Regions from separate parts of the Rhizobium sp. RAF36 genome, predicted to be linked through region 3. Evidence: predicted binding sites of a transcription regulator. Region 3 holds the regulator's gene; each other region holds the start of a gene.
What was found. The regulator PhoB, encoded in region 3, activates phosphate uptake and scavenging genes when phosphate is short. The targets are predictions, from matches to a motif close to TGTCATNNANCTGTCAT.
Positions count from the first base shown of each region.

Region 1: the regulator PhoB is predicted to act here: its motif matches at 4,306-4,322, upstream of ugpB (sn-glycerol-3-phosphate ABC transporter substrate-binding protein UgpB).
Region 2: the regulator PhoB is predicted to act here: its motif matches at 2,449-2,465, upstream of AB4Z25_RS21650 (alkaline phosphatase D family protein).

Region 1 is NZ_JBFREC010000002.1:244,939-251,337, reverse strand. It holds gene AB4Z25_RS07160 (sn-glycerol-3-phosphate ABC transporter ATP-binding protein UgpC) at 1-1,096, opposite strand, end outside; gene ugpE (sn-glycerol-3-phosphate ABC transporter permease UgpE) at 1,099-1,947, opposite strand; gene ugpA (sn-glycerol-3-phosphate ABC transporter permease UgpA) at 1,958-2,842, opposite strand; gene ugpB (sn-glycerol-3-phosphate ABC transporter substrate-binding protein UgpB) at 2,905-4,230, opposite strand; gene AB4Z25_RS07140 (YraN family protein) at 4,356-4,724, opposite strand; gene rsmI (16S rRNA (cytidine(1402)-2'-O)-methyltransferase) at 4,714-5,631, opposite strand; gene AB4Z25_RS07130 (hypothetical protein) at 5,624-5,782, opposite strand; gene dnaN (DNA polymerase III subunit beta) at 5,878-6,399, shown strand, end outside.
Region 2 is NZ_JBFREC010000006.1:298,017-304,415, forward strand. It holds gene AB4Z25_RS21640 (hypothetical protein) at 1-89, opposite strand, end outside; gene AB4Z25_RS21645 (M3 family metallopeptidase) at 302-2,392, shown strand; gene AB4Z25_RS21650 (alkaline phosphatase D family protein) at 2,526-4,103, shown strand; gene typA (translational GTPase TypA) at 4,227-6,044, shown strand; gene AB4Z25_RS21660 (GNAT family N-acetyltransferase) at 6,248-6,399, shown strand, end outside.
Region 3 is NZ_JBFREC010000002.1:432,383-438,781, reverse strand. It holds gene AB4Z25_RS08075 (Hsp33 family molecular chaperone) at 1-242, opposite strand, end outside; gene argF (ornithine carbamoyltransferase) at 337-1,254, opposite strand; gene AB4Z25_RS08065 (aspartate aminotransferase family protein) at 1,294-2,493, opposite strand; gene AB4Z25_RS08060 (GcrA family cell cycle regulator) at 2,920-3,456, shown strand; gene phoB (phosphate regulon transcriptional regulator PhoB) at 3,523-4,206, opposite strand; gene phoU (phosphate signaling complex protein PhoU) at 4,239-4,952, opposite strand; gene pstB (phosphate ABC transporter ATP-binding protein PstB) at 4,999-5,814, opposite strand; gene pstA (phosphate ABC transporter permease PstA) at 5,830-6,399, opposite strand, start outside.

The DNA.
Region 1 (6,399 bases), 190 kb from region 3:
CTGGCTCGGCGGCGACAGGCGCGCTTGTGCTGGCCGCGACGCCGGCACCGATCCGCTTGCCGCTATCGGCTGCGAAGAAGTGCAGCTTTTCGGGAGCGATGACGAAGCGCATTTCACTGGCGATCGGCGTTTCCGGCGAGACGACAGCAGTCAGCTGCTGATCGCCGAGCATTCCGTGGACGAGGCGCTGCGAGCCCAATTCCTCGACATATTCAACGGCGAGCGGCATCGCATATTCATCTGCCCGCGCGAGACGCAGGTCCTCGGCGCGCATGCCGATGGTAACGGGACCGGAGGCCGGAGCGTTGCCTGCGAGGTCGATCAGGCTAGGGCCGATCGCCAGCTTGTCGCCATGCAGTTCGGCCTTCAGGAGGTTCATGGCCGGTGAGCCGATGAAGCTGGCGACGAAGGTGGAGGCCGGGGTGTGGTAGACGTCGAGCGGCGCGCCGATCTGTTCGATCTCGCCGCCATTCAGGACGACGAGGCGGTCCGCCAGCGTCATCGCTTCCAGCTGGTCGTGGGTGACATAGATCGAGGTGGTGCCGAGGCGGCGCTGCAGACGCTTGATCTCGCCGCGCATCGAGACGCGCAGCTTGGCATCGAGGTTTGACAGCGGCTCGTCGAAGAGGAAGACGGCAGGCTTGCGAACGATGGCGCGGCCCATGGCGACGCGCTGGCGCTGACCGCCCGAGAGAGCCTTCGGCTTGCGCTCCAGATATTGCTCGATCTGCAGCATGCGGGCGGCTTCGGCCACGCGGGCGTCGATCTCCGCCCGAGGCGTCTTGCGGTTCTTCAGACCGTATTCGAGGTTCTGGCGGACGGACATATGCGGGTAAAGCGCATAGTTCTGAAATACCATAGCGATGTCGCGATCGGCCGGCTCGACATTATTGACGACGCGGTTGCCGATCTTCACCTGTCCCTCGGAGATGCTCTCGAGACCCGCGATCATGCGCAGCAGGGTGGACTTGCCGCAACCGGACGGGCCGACGAGGACGATGAACTCGCCGTCCTTGATGTTGATGCCGACGCCCGAAACGGCCTTGACGCCGCCCTGATAGATTTTGCCGACACCTTCTACATCGATAGAGGCCATTGTCATTTCTCCGTTTCGACCAGGCCTTTGACGAAAAGGCGCTGCATGACGATGATGATGAGAACCGGCGGCAGGGCGGCGAGGATGACGCCTGCCATCACGAGGTTCCATTGGGTGTCGCCGTCCAGTACCGAAGCCAGGCGCTTGATGCCCATGACCGCGGTGTAATAGCCGGGATCGGTGGTGATCAACATCGGCCAGAGATACTGGTTCCAGCCATAGATGAAGAGGATGATGAACAGCGCTGCGATATTGGTGCGCGACAGCGGCAGCAGGATATCCCGGAAGAATTTCATGGCGCCGGCGCCATCAACGCGGGCCGCTTCCATCAGCTCTTCCGGGATGGTCAGGAAGAACTGACGGAACAGGAAGGTCGCGGTCGCCGAGGCGATTAGCGGGATGACGAGGCCCGGATAGGAATTCAGCATGCCGAGATCGGCGACCACCTTGTAGGTCGGCAGGATGCGGACCTCGACCGGCAGCATCAGCGTCAGGAAGATGATCCAGAAGGCGACCATGCGCAGCGGAAAGCGGAAATAGACGATCGCGAATGCGGAGATGATCGAGATGGCGATCTTGCCGACGGCGATCATGACAGCCATCAGCAGGCTGTTTGCCAGCATCAGCGCGAAAGGCGGCGCACCGGCCACAGAATTGCCGGCGCTGAGCAGCTGGTCGAAATTGGTGATCAGCTGATCGCCAGGAAGCAGTGGCATGAGGCCGCTCATGAAATCGGTCGGACCATGAGTGGCGGCGATGAAGGCGAGGTAGACGGGGAAGACCACCGTGACGACGCCGACGATCAGGATCAAGTGCGTGAGGAAGTTCAGAAAGGGACGGTTCTCGATCATCGCACGGGCCTCAATACTGGACTTTTTTCTCGATCCAGCGGAACTGGATGACGGTCAGGGCGACAACGATGAGCATCAGCACCACCGACTGCGCCGCCGAAGGGCCGAGGTTCAGGCCGACGAAACCATCGGCATAGACCTTGTAGACGAGCGTATTCGTCGACTGCGACGGGCCGCCTGACGTCGTGGAATCGACGATCGGGAAGGTGTCGAACAGCGCGTAGGTGACGTTGATGACTGCCAGGAAGAAGGTGGTCGGCGAAATCAGCGGGAAGACCACCGTCCAGAACCGTTTGAACGGTCCGGCGCCATCGATCGATGCGGCCTCGATGACCGACTGCGGGACGGATTGCAGGCCGGCGACGAAGAACAGGAAATTGTAGGAAATCTGCTTCCAGGCTGAGGCGATGACGATGAGGATCATCGCGTCATTGCCGTCGAGGCGGTGGTTCCAGTCATAGCCGAACTGGCGAAGGATATAGGGCAGGATGCCAATGCTGGGGTTGAACATGAACCACCAGAGCAGGCCGGCCGCCGCTGGCGCCACGGCATAGGGCCAGATGAGCAGCGTCGTATAGATGCGGCCGCTCTTCAGCACGCGGTTGACGCAGACGGCAAAGAGCAGTGACAGCCCCATCGACAACACGGTGACGGAGACCGAGAAGATCAGCGTCACCCACAGCGCGTTCATATAATCGGTACTGCCGAAGAGCTTGGTATAATTGGCGAACCAGACAAAGGTGGTCTTCATGCCGAAAGGGTCTTCGCGCAGGAAAGACTGCCGGAAGGCCTGAAAGGCCGGCCAGATGAAGAAGACCAGAGTGACTGCGAGCTGCGGCGCCAGAAGAAAATATGGCAGGACGCGGTTCGAGAAGATTGTGCGCTTTGTCTGCATGGCTCGCCCGATATGGAAAGGCCCTCCCCGGACTGGGGAGGGCTCAGCTTTGCTTCGAAAGCTTAGTTCGAGTTGGCGGCTTCGAATTCGCGCAGGATGGCGTTGCCTTCCTTGACGGCTTCGTCGAGCGCCTGCTGGGCGGTCTGCTTGCCCGACAGCACGGTTTCGAACTGCTGGTCGATAACGTCGCGGATCTGGGTCAGGTTGCCGAAACGAACGCCCTTGGAGTTTTCAGACGGCGTGCCGCGCAGGATCTGCTTCAGGCCGACGTCGGAGCCGGGGTTCTTGTCGTAGTAACCCTGCGACTTGCCGAGATCGTAGGCAGCGTTGGTGATCGGCAGGTAGCCCGAGAACTGGTGCCAATCAGCCTGAACTTCCGGCTGGCTGAGGTAGGTGTAGAACTTGGCAACACCCTTGTAGACTTCAGGCTTCTGGCCGTTCAGCGTCCAGAGCGTTGCGCCACCGATGATCGAGTTCTTCGGATCCTTGGTGACGTCGTCGTAGTAAGGCAGCGTCGAGAAGCCGACCTGGAACGCCTTGGCGTTGTTGATGACGCCGGCGCGCGAACCCGAGGAGCCCATGTAGATGGCGCATTCCTGCGAGTAGAACTTCGGAGCTGCATCGGGGCCGCCGCCCGGACCGCCGTACTGGAAGTAACCGGCATCCTGCCACTTCTTCAGGTCGCTCCAGAGACGAGCCTGGTTCGGGCCGTTGAAGCTCAGCTCAGCCTTGGTGCCGCCGAAGCCGTTCTGCAGCGTGCCGTAGGGCAGATCGTGGATGGCCGAGAAGTTTTCGAGGCCGAGCCAGGTCGCAGCGTAGGTGATGGTGAAGCCGCACTTGGCAGCGCCGGAGTCAACGATCTTCTTGGAGAACTCAGCCAGTTCGGCATAGGTCTTCGGGGCAACTTCCGGATCGAGGCCGGCCTTCTTGAAGACGTCCTTGTTGTAATAGAGGATCGGCGTCGAAGAGTTGAACGGGAAGGAAAGGATGTTGCCTTCCGGGTCCGAATAGTAACCGACAACAGGCGCGATGAACTTCGACGGATCCCAGGGCTCGCCCTCGTCCGCCATCAGCTTGTAAACCGGATAGACGGCGCCCTTGGCGGCCATCATCGTGCCGGTGCCGACTTCGAAGACCTGAACGATAGCCGGCTGCTGACCTGCGCGGAAAGCGGCGATAGCGGCAGTCAGGGTCTCAGGATAGGTGCCTTTGAAAACCGGGGTCACGTGATATTCGGTCTGGCTGTCGTTGAACTTCTGAACGATCTGCTCGAGCTTCTGACCGAGTTCGCCACCCATGGCGTGCCACCAGGTGATCTCGGTTGCGGCGAACGATGCCGACGAAGACAATACGACCGCGGCAGCGGCCAGAGAAAACGTCTTGAACATGGATAAATCCTCTCCACCAATTGTTGGGGTGAGGAAGCCAATAGAGGCCTTACGTGACGCCTCCTTTACATTTGCATGACAGAAAAATTACAAAGCCTGACTGTCTGCACGCCTATGCAATGCCGCTAGAAGGCATTTGGGAAATGCCGGGGCAAGCGGCCGGGCAACACGGCCACGATGTCGTAACGCTGCGATAGAAGGTGATTGGCCGGCTGGCGGGCAAGCCAGAGGTCGCTGGCATCACGGATGCGTTTCTGAGCCGCATAAGAAACGGCGTCCACCGCGCCACGCTCGTCACGCCGGGCTTTGACCTCGACGAAAATGGCCAGATCGCCCTTGCGGGCGATGATATCGATCTCGCCGAGCTTGGTGCGATAGCGGAAGGCGGCGATGCGGTAGCCCTTCAAGATAAGAAAGAGTGCGGCTGCGTATTCCGAGAACCTGCCCCGGCGCAGCGCCGTCTGCCTGTCCGCGCGAGGGCCGCTACCGCTCATCCGCCTTCATCTCCAGCAAGCGCTGATAAAGCTCCTTGCGGGGCAGGCCCGTCAGCTTTGCGGCCTCGGCTGCCGCCTTGGCTGTCGGCATCGTGCCCGAGAGATCGGCAAGGATCGCATCGACATCGGCCGCATCGGCCGGCTTCTCGGCGGCCGGTGCGACGACGAGGACGATTTCGCCCTTCACATTGTCGTTCTCGGCATAGTGGGCAGCAAGTTCCGCGAGCGTGCCGCGGCGGAATTCCTCATAGGTCTTGGTCAGCTCGCGGCAAACCGAGGCAAGGCGTTCACCGCCCAGCACATCGGCCGCAGCCGCCAGCGTCGCGCCGATACGATGCGGGGATTCGAAGAACAGCAGCGTCGCTGGCGTGGTTGCGAATTCGCCCAGCCGGTCGCGGCGCGCCTTGTCCTTGACCGGCAGAAACCCGGCGAAAAGAAAGGCTTCGTTTGGCAGACCGGAGCCGACGAGGGCCGCTAGCGGGGCAGAAGCGCCCGGGATCGGAACGACCTTGTAACCGGTCTCGATGGCTGTCTGCGCCAGACGGTAGCCCGGATCGGAAACCAGCGGCGTTCCGGCATCCGAGACCAGCGCGACCGATTTTCCGGCCTCGATCGCCTGCATCAGACGCGGACCGGCCTCGTCTGCATTGTATTCGTGATAGGAAAAGGGCCGGTTCTGGATGCCGTAGCGGTCGAGAAGCACGCGCGTCACACGCGTATCCTCGCAGGCGAGCACATCGGCTCCCGCCAGCGTTTCCAGCGCGCGAAGCGTGATGTCACCGAGATTACCGATCGGCGTTGCGACCAGATACAGCGCCGCTTCGAGCGGGCGGGCGGGGATGCTGACATTATGCAGGCGGTAGGTGCGATGCTTGCCGCCCTCGCCCGCCGTCTCTTCATTACTCAATTTCAAAGGCCCTCTCTGGCGTCGGCTCTTTATGCGCGCAGGCTTCGTTCGCGGCAAGGGTTCGGATTTCTGTGAGGATCATCGGGTAAATGCGCCTTTGCAGGCCTGCAAAGCCTTGCACCCCTTGCAATGCCCGGCAAAGTTCTGCCATTTTGCCCGTCCACTCCTCCGGCCATGGAGCCGGAAAGGCATTTTTCTGGCGCGCTCGCGCGCCCGGACAGTCACGGTCGAAAGCGGTAGCATCCCATGCGTATTACGATTGAGCGTTCCAACCTCCTGAAGTCGCTGAACCACGTTCACCGCGTCGTCGAACGACGGAACACGATCCCGATCCTGTCCAATATCCTGCTGCGCGCCGATGGTCAGAATCTCGACATGAAGGCGACCGACCTCGATCTCGAAGTCACCGAAGCGACGCCTGCCAATGTCGAACAGGCCGGTGCGACCACCGTTCCTGCCCATCTTCTTTACGACATCGTCCGCAAGCTGCCCGACGGTTCGGAAGTTCTGCTTGCGACATCGACCGATGGCGGCTCGATGACCGTCCAGTCCGGCCGCTCGAAGTTCTCGCTGCAGTGCCTGCCGCAATCCGACTTCCCGGATCTGACCGCCGGCACCTTCACCCATTCCTTCAAGCTGAAGGCAACGGATCTCAAGATGCTGATCGATCGCACCCAGTTTGCGATCTCCACCGAAGAGACCCGCTATTACCTGAACGGTATCTTCTTCCACACGATCGAAAGCGAAGGCGACCTGAAGCTGCGCGCC
Region 2 (6,399 bases), on a different contig from region 3:
TCAATATCGGAGGTCTTCGAAGATTTTGCGTTATTGTGACTGTTTTTAAAAAGCAAACTTTGAGAAGACCGCACAGAAAAAATTTCCATGGCGCATGTCCCCTTACGAAAAGAGTAAGCGAAAACTAGCGTCTAGGACCGCCGGGCGTCAATCGTTAACAAATAGTTAATTTTCGTCTATCAGTTTTCATGGATCAAATCTTCCATGTATCGGCAAAAGACGAATTTGATCAGCAACATACCATTGCCGCGAAGCGTCACCTATATTGCCGTTTCACTTGCTTGCGTAAAAGGATGTCAGCATGCCTTCCACACCAGAATTCAATCCGGCGCTCGTCAACTGGAACGGGCATAACGGCCTGCCGCGCTTCGAGGCGCTCAATGATGGCGACTTCGCAGCCGCCTTCGATGCCGCGCTCGCGTCTCATGAAACGGAGATCGATGTGATCGCTGCCAATGCCGAAGCGCCGACCTTCGAAAACACCATCGTCGCGCTGGAAATCGCCGGCGATGAGCTGTCGCGCGTCTCGGCGCTGTTCTGGAACCGGGCAGGTGCGCATACCAACGATGTCATCCAGGCGCTTGAGCGGGAGATCTCGCCGAAGATGTCGCGGCATTATTCGAAGATCGGCATGAATGCCGGTCTCTTCGCGCGCATCGATACGCTGTGGGAAAAGCGCGCGGAACTGGGGCTGACCCTGGAGCAGACGCGGGTGTTGGAACGCCACTGGAAGGGCTTCGTGAAATCCGGCGCCAAGCTGCCGAAGCCGGAGCAAGAAAAGCTCGCCGGCATCAACGAGAAGCTGGCCGGTCTCGGGACCAATTTCGGACAGAATGTTCTCGCCGACGAAAAGAGCTGGTCGCTGCTGCTGTCCGAAGGACCGGAGCTCGCAGGTCTTCCGGATTTCCTGAAGGATGCAATGGCGGCGGCGGCGGCCCGTGAACGCGCGGAAGACGGCAAGTTTGCGGTCACCCTTTCGCGCTCGATCATCGAGCCGTTTCTGACATTTTCCGAACGCCGCGATCTGCGCGAACAGGCCTTCAAGGCCTGGACTGCCCGTGGCGCGAATGCGGGCGCAACCGATAACCGCGGCATCATCAAGGAAACGCTGGCGCTGCGCAAGGAAATGGCCGGCCTTCTCGGCTACGGCAATTTCGCCGAGCTAAAGCTCGACAACACGATGGCGAAGAAGCCGGCTGCTGTCGACGAGCTGCTGCGTGCAGTCTGGGCGAAGGCTGTTTCCCGCGCCCGCGAGGAAGAGGCCGATATCGCCCGGCTGATTGCCGAGGACGGCAAGAACCACGAGGTTATGCCCTGGGATTGGCGCTTCTATGCGGAGAAGATCCGGGCACAGAAGTTCAATTTCTCCGAAACGGAGCTGAAGCCCTATCTGCAACTCGAAAAGATCATCGAAGCCTGCTTCGACGTGGCCAACCGTCTCTTCGGCATCCGGGCTGTCGAGAAGAAGGGCATTGCTGCCTACCATCCCGATGTGCGCGTCTTCGAAATCCGCGACGCCCACGATAAGCTCGTGGCGCTGTTTCTTGGCGACTATTTTGCCCGCAGCTCCAAGCGCTCGGGTGCCTGGATGAGTTCCTTCCAGTCGCAGCACAAGCTGAAGCTGAAGAACGGCAACACCGGCGAGCTGCCGATCATCTATAACGTCTGCAATTTCGCCAAGCCTGCGGAAGGCAAGCCTGCGCTGCTGTCGCTTGACGACGCCCGAACGCTGTTCCACGAATTCGGCCATGCGCTGCATGGGATGCTGTCGAACGTCACCTATCCATCCGTTTCCGGCACCGGCGTCTCGCGTGATTTCGTCGAATTGCCGTCGCAGCTTTACGAGCACTGGCTGACCGTGCCCGCGATCCTCAAGCAATATGCGGTGCATTTCGAAACAGGCGAGCCGATGCCGCAGGCGCTGCTCGACAAGGTTCTCGCGGCGCGGACCTTCAATGCGGGCTTCAATACGGTGGAATTCACTTCCTCGGCGATCGTCGACATGGAATTCCATACGCGCGATGCCGTCGATGATCCGATGGCGGTTCAGGCGGAGGTTCTGGCCGAGCTCGGCATGCCGAAGTCGCTGGTCATGCGTCATGCTTCGCCGCACTTCCAGCATATCTTCTCCGGCGGCTATTCGGCCGGCTACTATTCCTACATGTGGTCGGAAGTGCTTGATGCCGATGCGTTTGCGGCTTTCGAGGAAACCGGCGATGCCTTCAACCGCGAAATGGCGGCGAAGCTGAAGGACAACATCTATTCGACCGGCGGCTCGCTCGACCCCGAAGATGCCTACAAGGGCTTCCGCGGCAAGCTGCCGAGCCCGAACGCGATGCTGGTCAAAAAGGGTCTGGCAACCTTCAAGGAGCTCTCGGGCAGCGATGCCTGAGCGCTTGCCATAACAAAACTGTCGCCGAAGTTTCGGCAAACCGTCATGTGGTCTTCAAGAGACTGACATGACGGTTGCCCAAGGCTGGGGCGGGACACTTCGTTCCCGCTCCTGAAGCAGCCGGGGCTTTGGCATGATCTTGAAAGAAACGACGCGCCGCCGGTTTTTATCCTCGGTCGGAGCGGTCGGTGGGTTTGCGGCGGCGGGCCTTGCGATGCCGTTCTATGCGCGTGGCTCGTCCAGCCGGCCTGTCTTTACATCGGGCGTGCAATCCGGCGATGTCGATGTGGATTCCGGTGTGATCTGGGCGCGGGTCGACCGACCCTCGCGCTTGTTCGTCGAATATTCCACCACCGATAAATTTGCGAACGCGGTTCGGCTTGCATCCTTGGATGTCATGCCCGAAACCGATCTTGCCGGCAAAGTGCTGCTCGATGGATTGCCGCCGGATCAGGAGATTTTCTACCGTTTCGTGGCTGCAGACCTGCAGGATATCAACAGCCGCTCTGAGCCCATTCGCGGTCAGTTCCGCACGGCGCCGTCGACAAGGCGGGATATCCGCTTCGTCTGGTCCGGCGATACGGCAGGACAGGGATGGGGGATCGATGACGAGGGCATGCGGACCTATCGGACGATCGCCTATCACCGGCCTGATTTCATGATCCATTCCGGCGACACGATTTACGCCGACAATCCGATCCCCGACGAGATCCGTCTGCGAGACGGCGGGATCTGGAAAAACCGCGTGGTCACCGACGAGAAACGGACGATCGCACAGACGCTGTCCGAATTTCGCGGCCAGTGGAAATACAATCTGCTGGACGAGCACGTGACCGATTTCAACGCCGTCTGTCCGGTTTTCTACCAATGGGACGATCACGAGGTGCTGAACAACTGGTCTCCCTCAACCGATCTTCGTGCCGACGACCGTTACAAGGAAAAGTCCGTCTCGGCGCTCGCTTCACGCGCCAGCCGGGCTTTTCACGAAATGACGCCGATCCGCTACGTGGCGGAGGAACCGGGGCGGATCTATCGCAAGGTTTCCTACGGCCCGCTGCTCGATATCTTCTTTGTCGACCTACGCTCCTACCGCGGACCCAATACCCATGCACTCGACCGCGAGATCACGCCGCAGTCGCGGCTTTTCGGTGAGGCGCAGGTGGCGTGGCTGAAGCGCGAACTTGTCCGTTCGACGGCAACCTGGAAGGTGATCGCGTGTGATCTGCCGGTCGGGCTGGTGATCTGGGACGATTTTGGAAAGCGCAGCGGCAGCGAATCCGTCTCCAACGGCGACAACGGAGCGCCGCTCGGCCGGGAACTCGAATTTGCCGATCTACTGCGCTTCATCCGCGATGCGGCGATCGGCAATATCGTCTGGCTGACGGCCGACGTGCACTATACGGCGGCTCATTATTATGATCCCGGAAAGGCCAGGTTTCAGGATTTCCTGCCCTTCTGGGAGTTCGTTTCCGGCCCGCTTCATTCGGGCACTTATGGACCGCAGGAGCTGGACGGCACGTTCGGCCCCGAGGTGCGCTTCATCAAGGCGGCACCGGGAGGGATCGAATCCAATCTGCCGCCAAGTGCCGGAATGCAGTTCTTCGGCCTGGTCGATATCGATGGCGCAACGGAGCAGATGACCGTGCGCCTGATGGATCGCGATGACAACGAGTTGTGGCGAACCGTCATCGACCCGCAACGTACGAGTTAACCCTGTCTATGGCCGCTCTCGCCTCTCCCCCCTTTCGCAATCGCAAAAAACACTGTATGAGCGCGCCAAACGTAATAGGCGCCTCCTCCCGACGTAGCGCCCCAGCCTCAGAGATTTGATATAATGGCACTTCGCAACATCGCGATCATCGCGCACGTTGACCATGGCAAAACGACCCTGGTGGACGAGCTCCTGAAACAGTCCGGCTCGTTCCGCGAGAACCAGCGCGTTGCAGAGCGCGTCATGGACAGCAACGATCTGGAAAAAGAGCGCGGCATCACGATTCTTGCCAAGGCGACTTCGGTCGAGTGGAAGGGCGTTCGCATCAACATCGTCGACACCCCCGGCCACGCCGACTTCGGCGGCGAAGTCGAGCGTATCCTGTCAATGGTGGACGGCGCGATCGTTCTGGTCGACTCGTCGGAAGGCCCGATGCCGCAGACGAAGTTCGTCGTCTCCAAGGCGCTGAAGGTCGGCCTTCGCCCGATCGTCGCGATCAACAAGATCGACCGCCCGGATGGCCGCCACGAAGAAGTCATCAACGAAGTCTTCGATCTTTTTGCCAACCTCGACGCTACCGACGAGCAGCTCGACTTCCCGATCCTCTACGGTTCGGGCCGCGATGGCTGGATGAACGTCAATCCTGAAGGCCCGAAGGACCAGGGTCTTGCACCGCTGCTCGACCTCGTGCTCAAGCATGTTCCGGAGCCGACGGTCCACGAAGGCCCGTTCACGATGATCGGCACGATCCTTGAAGCCAACCCCTTCCTCGGCCGTATCATTACCGGCCGCATCAATTCCGGTTCGATCAAGCCGAACCAGGCCGTCAAGGTTCTGAGCCAGGACGGCAAACTGATCGAAAATGGCCGTATCTCGAAGATCCTCGCGTTCCGCGGTATCGAGCGCACGTCGATCGAAGAGGCTCACGCAGGTGACATCGTCGCGATCGCCGGCCTTTCCAAGGGTACGGTTGCCGACACGTTCTGCGATCCAGCTGTCACCGAGGCACTGACCGCGCAGCCGATCGATCCGCCGACAGTCACCATGTCCTTCATCGTCAACGATAGCCCGCTGGCAGGTACCGAAGGCGACAAGGTCACCTCGCGCGTCATTCGTGACCGTCTCTACAAGGAAGCAGAAGGCAACGTCGCGCTGAAGATCGAAGAAGCCGAAGGCAAGGATTCATTCTTCGTGTCTGGCCGTGGCGAATTGCAGCTTGCCGTTCTGATCGAAACCATGCGCCGTGAAGGCTTCGAGCTGGCCGTGTCGCGTCCGCGCGTCGTCATGCACCGCGACGAGAACGATCAGCTGATGGAGCCGATCGAAGAAGTCGTCATCGACGTCGATGAAGAGCATTCCGGCGTCGTCGTTCAGAAAATGTCCGAGCGCAAGGCCGAAATGACCGAGCTGCGTCCTTCGGGCGGCAATCGCGTTCGCCTGGTGTTCAATGCGCCGACCCGCGGCCTGATCGGCTACCAGTCGGAACTCTTGACCGACACGCGCGGCACGGCTGTGATGAACCGCCTGTTCAAGGATTATCAGCCTTACAAGGGTGAAATCGGCGGCCGTACCAACGGCGTTCTGCTGGCAAACGCAGCCGGCGAAGCCGTCGCCTACGCCATGTTCAACCTGGAAGACCGCGGCCCGATGATGATCGAGCCGGGCGAAAAGGTCTATATGGGCATGATCATTGGCATCCACAGCCGCGATAACGACCTTGAAGTCAACGTTCTCAAGGGCAAGCAGCTGACCAACATCCGCGCTGCCGGCAAGGACGAAGCCGTCAAGCTGACGCCGCCGATCCGCATGACGCTCGACCGCGCTCTCTCCTGGATCCAGGACGACGAGCTGATGGAAGTAACGCCGAAGTCGATCCGTCTGCGCAAGATGTATCTCGACGCGAACGACCGCAAGCGTTTCGCCAAGGCGAAGTCGGCCTGATAGCCGCTGCCATTCCTGGATAGTTGAAACCCCGGCCCTCCAGGCCGGGGTTTTTATTTGTGCGCCGTGTCGAATCCTTCTTGTCGCAATAGTTAAAAAAGCGTTAAATTTTGCCCATCGTCCACATGTTAAGTCTGTGGGCAATTGGCGAAGGCGCATGATCGCGCATGGTTAATTGTCCGCTGAAGGACCAGAGTAGCGTTATGAAGACGTTGTCGATCGATGTTCGGCGGGCCGAGCCGCAAGATGCCCGCGCCATATCGGAGGCGCATCGCCTTGCGTGGCAGCACACCTATGCCGGCATCATCCCCCATCGCGCACTGACGCAGATGATCGAACGGCGCGGCGAAGGCTG
Region 3 (6,399 bases):
GTCTGTACCGTGAACTTGCCTTCGAATTTCAGCGACGTGCCGAGCAGAACCGTCAGGACCACGACTTCGGCCAGAAGCCGGGCGACGGGTGCGGGATAGTGGTGGCGCTCAAGGATGGCGTCGAGCATCGGGCCGAGCTGGACGGCGCGGCCACGCACATCCAGGCCTTCGACCTGAAAGGGGACGACGTGATCATCGCCGGCGAAATGAAGCTCGTTGAGAGCGGCGGCTGTGTCTGCCATGGTCTTACTCCTAGTCGTCAGAGCGGCAGACCAAGCTGTCTTCCCGCTCGCGCGGCCACCAGGCCATCAGGCCGGATGTGGCGTCCAATATGGTTCAGATCGCGCCCAGGCACCATGCAAGAATCGACTTCTGCGCATGAAGACGGTTTTCCGCTTCATCGAAGACCACGGATTGCGGGCCATCGATCACATCGTCCGTCACTTCCTCACCACGATGGGCGGGCAGGCAATGCATGAACAATGCATCCTTGCCTGCTTTCGCCATCAAAGCCTGATTGACCTGATAAGGCTGGAAGACGTTGTGACCGCGAGCCCGATGTTCCTGATTCATGGAGACCCAGGTATCGGTTACCACGCAATCGGCGCCTTCGACCGCACGGTCGGCATCATGGCTGAGCATGATTTCGGCGCCCTCATTGCGGGCCCAGTTCAGATAGTGATCCTTCGGCTCGGAACCAAGGGGGACAGCCATGTTCATGCGGTAGCCGAAACGGGCAGCTCCTTCGACCAGCGAATGCAGCACGTTGTTGCCGTCGCCGGTCCAAGCGATCGTCTTGCCCTTGACCGGGCCGCGATGCTCTTCGAAGGTCATGATGTCGGCCATGATCTGGCAGGGATGCGTATCATCCGTCAGCGCATTGATCACCGGTACCGTTGCGTGTTCGGCAAGCTCCAGCATGCGGTGATGCTCGGTGGTGCGGATCATGATCGCGTCGACATAGCGCGACAGAACCTTGGCCGTGTCGCCGATCGTCTCGGCGCGGCCGAGCTGCATTTCGGTGCCCGAGAGGAACAGCGTCTCGCCGCCCAGCTGGCGCATGCCGACATCGAAGGAGACGCGCGTCCGGGTGGAGGGCTTTTCGAAGATCATCGCCAGCATTTTGCCGGCCAGCGGCTTGTCGCCCTTGCCTGATTTGAACGCCTGCTTGCGCAGCATCGCGTCGTCCATGATGACGCGCAGATCGGCAGAGCTCATCGCCGAAAGATCGAGGAAGTGTTTGGGGGAAGCCATGTCGTCCTTACCTGTTTGCCCCGGAAGGCATCTATCCGTTCAAGCCGTCTTCTTGGCCTTCGATGCGCGAATGCTTTCGGCAGCCTGCTCAATGCGGGCAAGACCCTCGCGGGCCTCCTCGGCAGTGACGACCAAAGGCGGCAGCAGGCGCACAACGTTGTCGCCGGCGGGCACGCCAAGCAGGTGCGCACCGCGGATGGCAGCCAGAAGTTCGGTCGAGGGAACGGCGGCCTTGATACCAAGCAGCAGACCCTCGCCGCGGATATCCTCGATCACGTCGGGATAGCGGTCCTTGAGCGATGCCAGGCCTTGGCGGAAGATCAGAGCGACGTCGCGAACGTGCTGCAGGAAGCCTTCAGCAAGGACGATGTCGAGCACGGCGCCGCCGACAGCCATGGCGAGCGGGTTGCCGCCATAGGTCGAGCCGTGGGTACCGGCCTTCATGCCGGACGCAGCTTCCGCCGTTGCCAGGCAGGCGCCGAGCGGGAAGCCGCCACCGATGCCCTTGGCGACAGCCATGATATCAGGGGTCACGCCGGACCACTCACAGGCAAAGAACTTACCGGTACGGCCGACGCCGGTCTGGACCTCGTCGAGAATGAGCAGCAGGCCCTTCTCGTCGCAGAGCGCGCGCAGCGCCTTCATGAACTCGGTGGTCACCGGGCGAATGCCACCCTCGCCCTGAACCGGCTCGATAAGAATGCCTGCGGTCGCATCAGTGATTGCGGCGCGGACGGCGTCGATATCACCGAAGGGCACCTGGTCGAAACCCGGCGCCTTGGGGCCGAAGCCTTCCAGATACTTCTCCTGCCCGCCGGCAGCGATCGTTGCCAGCGTCCGGCCGTGGAAGGCGCCTTCGAACGTGATGATATGGAAGCGCTCGGGATGGCCCTTCGAATACTGGTAGCGGCGTGCGGTCTTGATCGCGCATTCCAGGGCTTCCGCGCCGGAATTGGTGAAGAACACCTTGTCGGCGAAAGTCGCCTCCGTCAGCCGCCTGGCGAGCTTTTCCTGCCCGGGGATTTCATAGATGTTGGACAGGTGCCAGACCTTGTCGGCCTGTGCCTTCAGGGTATCCACGACATGCGGATTGCTGTGGCCGACCGAGGTCACCGCGACGCCGGCACCGAAATCCAGATATCGCTCGCCAGTTTCGGTAATCAGCCACACGCCCTCACCTCGCTCGAACCGCAATGGGGCACGAGAATAGGTATCATATAGCGGCGCGGCTTCAGCCATGGCGCGGTCTCCTGTCAGCGTTACGGGCAACCGGACTCCGGCTAAAAAACCAGGTCCGAAAAATTAAAAATGCCGCCTTTCGGCGGCGACTGGCACTATTTACTTTTCGCACTGCAATGTCAACAAAACTGCGGCTTTCGTGGCTTCTGAGAGACGCTCAAGCAATGTCGCGTTTTATCAACAGCTAATGTTGCAGAAATGACTCTCAGGGGAAGCAAGTTGGGGAAAACCCCGAATTCGATTCATCCGGATTCCTGCGACTCTTGTCACGGAGTCAGCCTCACACTAGGTTAAAACTCAATTACTAGACTGCATGCGGCGGAACTAGTCACCAAAATTAGTCAAGCGTTTCTTGTGCCGGATTCGTTCGGGGCAAACAGTGAGGGATTCTGCCTTCGCAACGCTTAAACGGCGGAGACACAGGGCATGAACTGGACAGACGAGCGGGTCGAGAAACTCAAGAAACTGTGGTCCGAAGGGCTGAGCGCGAGCCAGATCGCTGCCCAGCTTGGCGGCGTCAGCCGTAACGCCGTTATCGGCAAGGTTCACCGTCTGGCGCTGCCGGGCCGTGCGAAGGCCGGCGGCAACGCCACGGCTGCCCGCGCTCCCAAGCGTACGGCGGCAGCACCCCGCGCCCCAACCTACGCATCGCGTCTGGCGACGACCCGTACGGTCACCCGCCAGCAGGGCGCGACGATGCTGAAGGAAGAGATCGAAATCGACGTCATGGAGGAGATGGAATACCGTCCCGCCAAGAATGTGATCGTCCCGATCTCCCGCCGCCTCGGCCTGACGGAACTCACCGAGCGCACCTGCAAGTGGCCGGTCGGCGATCCCTTGAAGGACGATTTTCACTTCTGCGGCTGCGAAAGCCCGGATTCTTCGCCTTACTGCACCTACCACCAGCGCCTGGCCTACCAACCGGTCAACGAGCGCCGTAGGGCAGCAGCCCGGGCAAACTGAGCCGGGTAAGCACAAACGAAAAACGGGCCTTACGGCCCGTTTTTTTGTGTCTCAATTCCGAAAGCTTCAAGCTTCCATCGAATATCCAGCGCCGCGAACGGTGCGGATGACATCCTGCATATTGGAGAAGTTCAGCGCCTTGCGCAGACGGCCGACATGGACGTCGACAGTGCGCTCGTCGACATAGATGTCGTGACCCCAGACGCCATCCAGAAGCTGCGAGCGCGAGAAGACGCGGCCGGGAGAGGCCATCAGGAATTCCAGCAGGCGAAACTCGGTCGGTCCGAGACGGACTTCGCGGGTCTTGCGATGAACGCGGTGCGTCTCTCGGTCGAGTTCGATATCGCCGCATTTCAGCACGGTCGAGAGAACTTCAGGCTTTGCGCGGCGCAGCATCGCCTTGACGCGAGCGACGAGCTCGGGCGTCGAGAACGGCTTGACGACATAGTCGTCGGCACCGGTCGAGAGGCCACGAACGCGTTCGCTTTCCTCGCCGCGCGCCGTCAGCATGATGATCGGCAGGCGCTCGGTCTCCGGGCGCATGCGCAGCCGACGGCAAAGCTCGATGCCTGATACGCCAGGCAGCATCCAATCAAGGATAAGAAGGTCCGGCGTCCGCTCCTGAAGGCGGATTTCCGCCTCATCGCCGCGCAGGATGGTGTCGACCTCGAAACCTTCGGCTTCGAGATTGTAACGAAGAAGCACGCTCAGTGCTTCTTCGTCTTCAACGACTGCAACTCTCGGGATCATTCTGTTCTGTCTCCTGAGGCCCGGTCCGGATATTATTCCGTGACCGCGCCGACGGTGTTGGCGGTGTCGTCCTTCGGACGCTCGCCCTCCGGCTGGGCGCCGGTCGCCATGTAGTAGATGGTTTCTGCGATGTTGGTGGCGTGGTCGCCGATGCGTTCGATGTTCTTGGCACAGAACAAGAGATGCGTGCAGCTGGTGATGTTGCGCGGATCTTCCATCATGTAGGTCAGGAGCTCGCGGAACAGCGAGGTGTACATCGCGTCGATTTCCTCGTCGCGCTCACGGATCGACTTCGCCTTGTCGGCAGCGCGCGTCGTGTAGACGTCGAGCACTTCCTTGAGCTGGACGAGCGCCAGTTCGGAGAGATGCTCCAGGCCGCGGCCGAGCTTGCGCGGAACGCCGGTGCTCTGCACGGCGATAACGCGCTTGGCGGTGTTCTTGCCAAGATCGCCGACGCGCTCGAGGTCGGCGGCGATGCGGATCGACCCCATGATCTCGCGCAGGTCCGACGCCATCGGCTGGCGGCGGGCGATGGTGACGATCGCCTTGTCGTTGATCTCGCGCTCGGCGTGATCAAGGATCACGTCGTCGGAGATGACCTTCTGCGCCAGGGCGCCATCGCCGTTGACCAGCGCGCGCACAGCGTCGGAGACCATCTGTTCCGCCAGACCGCCCATTTCGGAGATGCGGCGGGTCAGGAACTTCAGATCTTCGTCATATGCAGAAAAGATATGTGTCGATGCCATGGGAAATGTCCTTGAGTGTCTCTATCGGAAGTCGTGACGCCAAAGATCAGCCGAAGCGGCCCATGATGTAGTCCTGGGTGCGCGGATCGTCCGGATTGGTGAACATCTTGTCGGTATCGTTCTCCTCGACGAGGTTGCCGAGGTGGAACATGGCGGTGCGCTGAGAGACGCGGGCCGCCTGCTGCATGGAGTGCGTCACGATGACGATCGTGTAGCTTTCGCGCAGCTCGTGGATCAACTCCTCGACCTTTGCTGTAGCGATCGGGTCGAGCGCAGAGCAGGGTTCGTCCATGAGGATGACCTCAGGCGAGACCGCGACGGCACGGGCGATGCAGAGACGCTGCTGCTGACCGCCGGAGAGGCCGGTGCCGGATTCATGCACACGGTCCTTGACCTCGTTCCAGAGGCCGGCACGCTGCAGGCTGGTCTCGACGATCTGGTCCATGTCGGCTTTCGACTTGGCGAGACCGTGGATGCGCGGGCCGTAGGCGACGTTTTCATAGATCGTCTTCGGGAACGGGTTCGGCTTCTGGAACACCATGCCGACGCGGGCGCGAAGTTCGACGACGTCGATATCCGGATCGTAGATATCATCGCCATCGAGCGTGATCTTGCCGGTGACGCGGCAATTATCGATCGTGTCGTTCATACGGTTCAGGCTGCGCAGGAAGGTGGACTTGCCGCAGCCGGACGGACCGATGAGCGCAGTCACAGTGTTTTCGCGGATGTTCAGCTTGACGTCGAAAAGAGCACGTTTCTCGCCATAATAGACCGAAACGTCCTGGCCGATCATCTTGTAAGGGATGCTGTTCATCTTCTGGTCCAGAGCCTTCTCAACTGCTGCTTCTGTCAACATGTTCATGGGTTTCTACTCCGTTTACCAGCGGCGCTCAAAGCGACGGCGCAAGAGGATGGCTCCGATGTTCATGACGATCAGGAACAGGAGCAGGACGATGATGGCACCCGAGGTACGCTCCACGAAGGCGCGTTCGGCTTCGTTGGCCCACATGTAAACCTGGACCGGAAGTGCCGTGGACGGATCGAGCGGCGTGGTCGGCGCATTGGCGACGAAGGCGACCATGCCGATCAGCAGCAGAGGCGCGGTTTCGCCGAGAGCATGCGCCAGGCCGATGATGGTGCCGGTCAGGATGCCCGGCATGGCAAGCGGCAGCACGTGGTGGAACACCATCTGCATCTTCGATGCGCCGAGACCGAGAGCGGCCGAGCGGATCGACGGCGGTACGGCACGCAACGCAGCGCGGGTAGCGATGATGATGGTCGGCAGGGTCATCAACGTCAACACCAGGCCACCGACCAGCGAAGCAGAACGCGGCAGGCCCATGAAGTTGATGAAGACGGAGAGGCCGAGCAGACCATAGACGATCGACGGAACAGCAGCGAGGTTGTTGATATTGACCTCGATGAGATCGGTCAGCTTGTTCTTCGG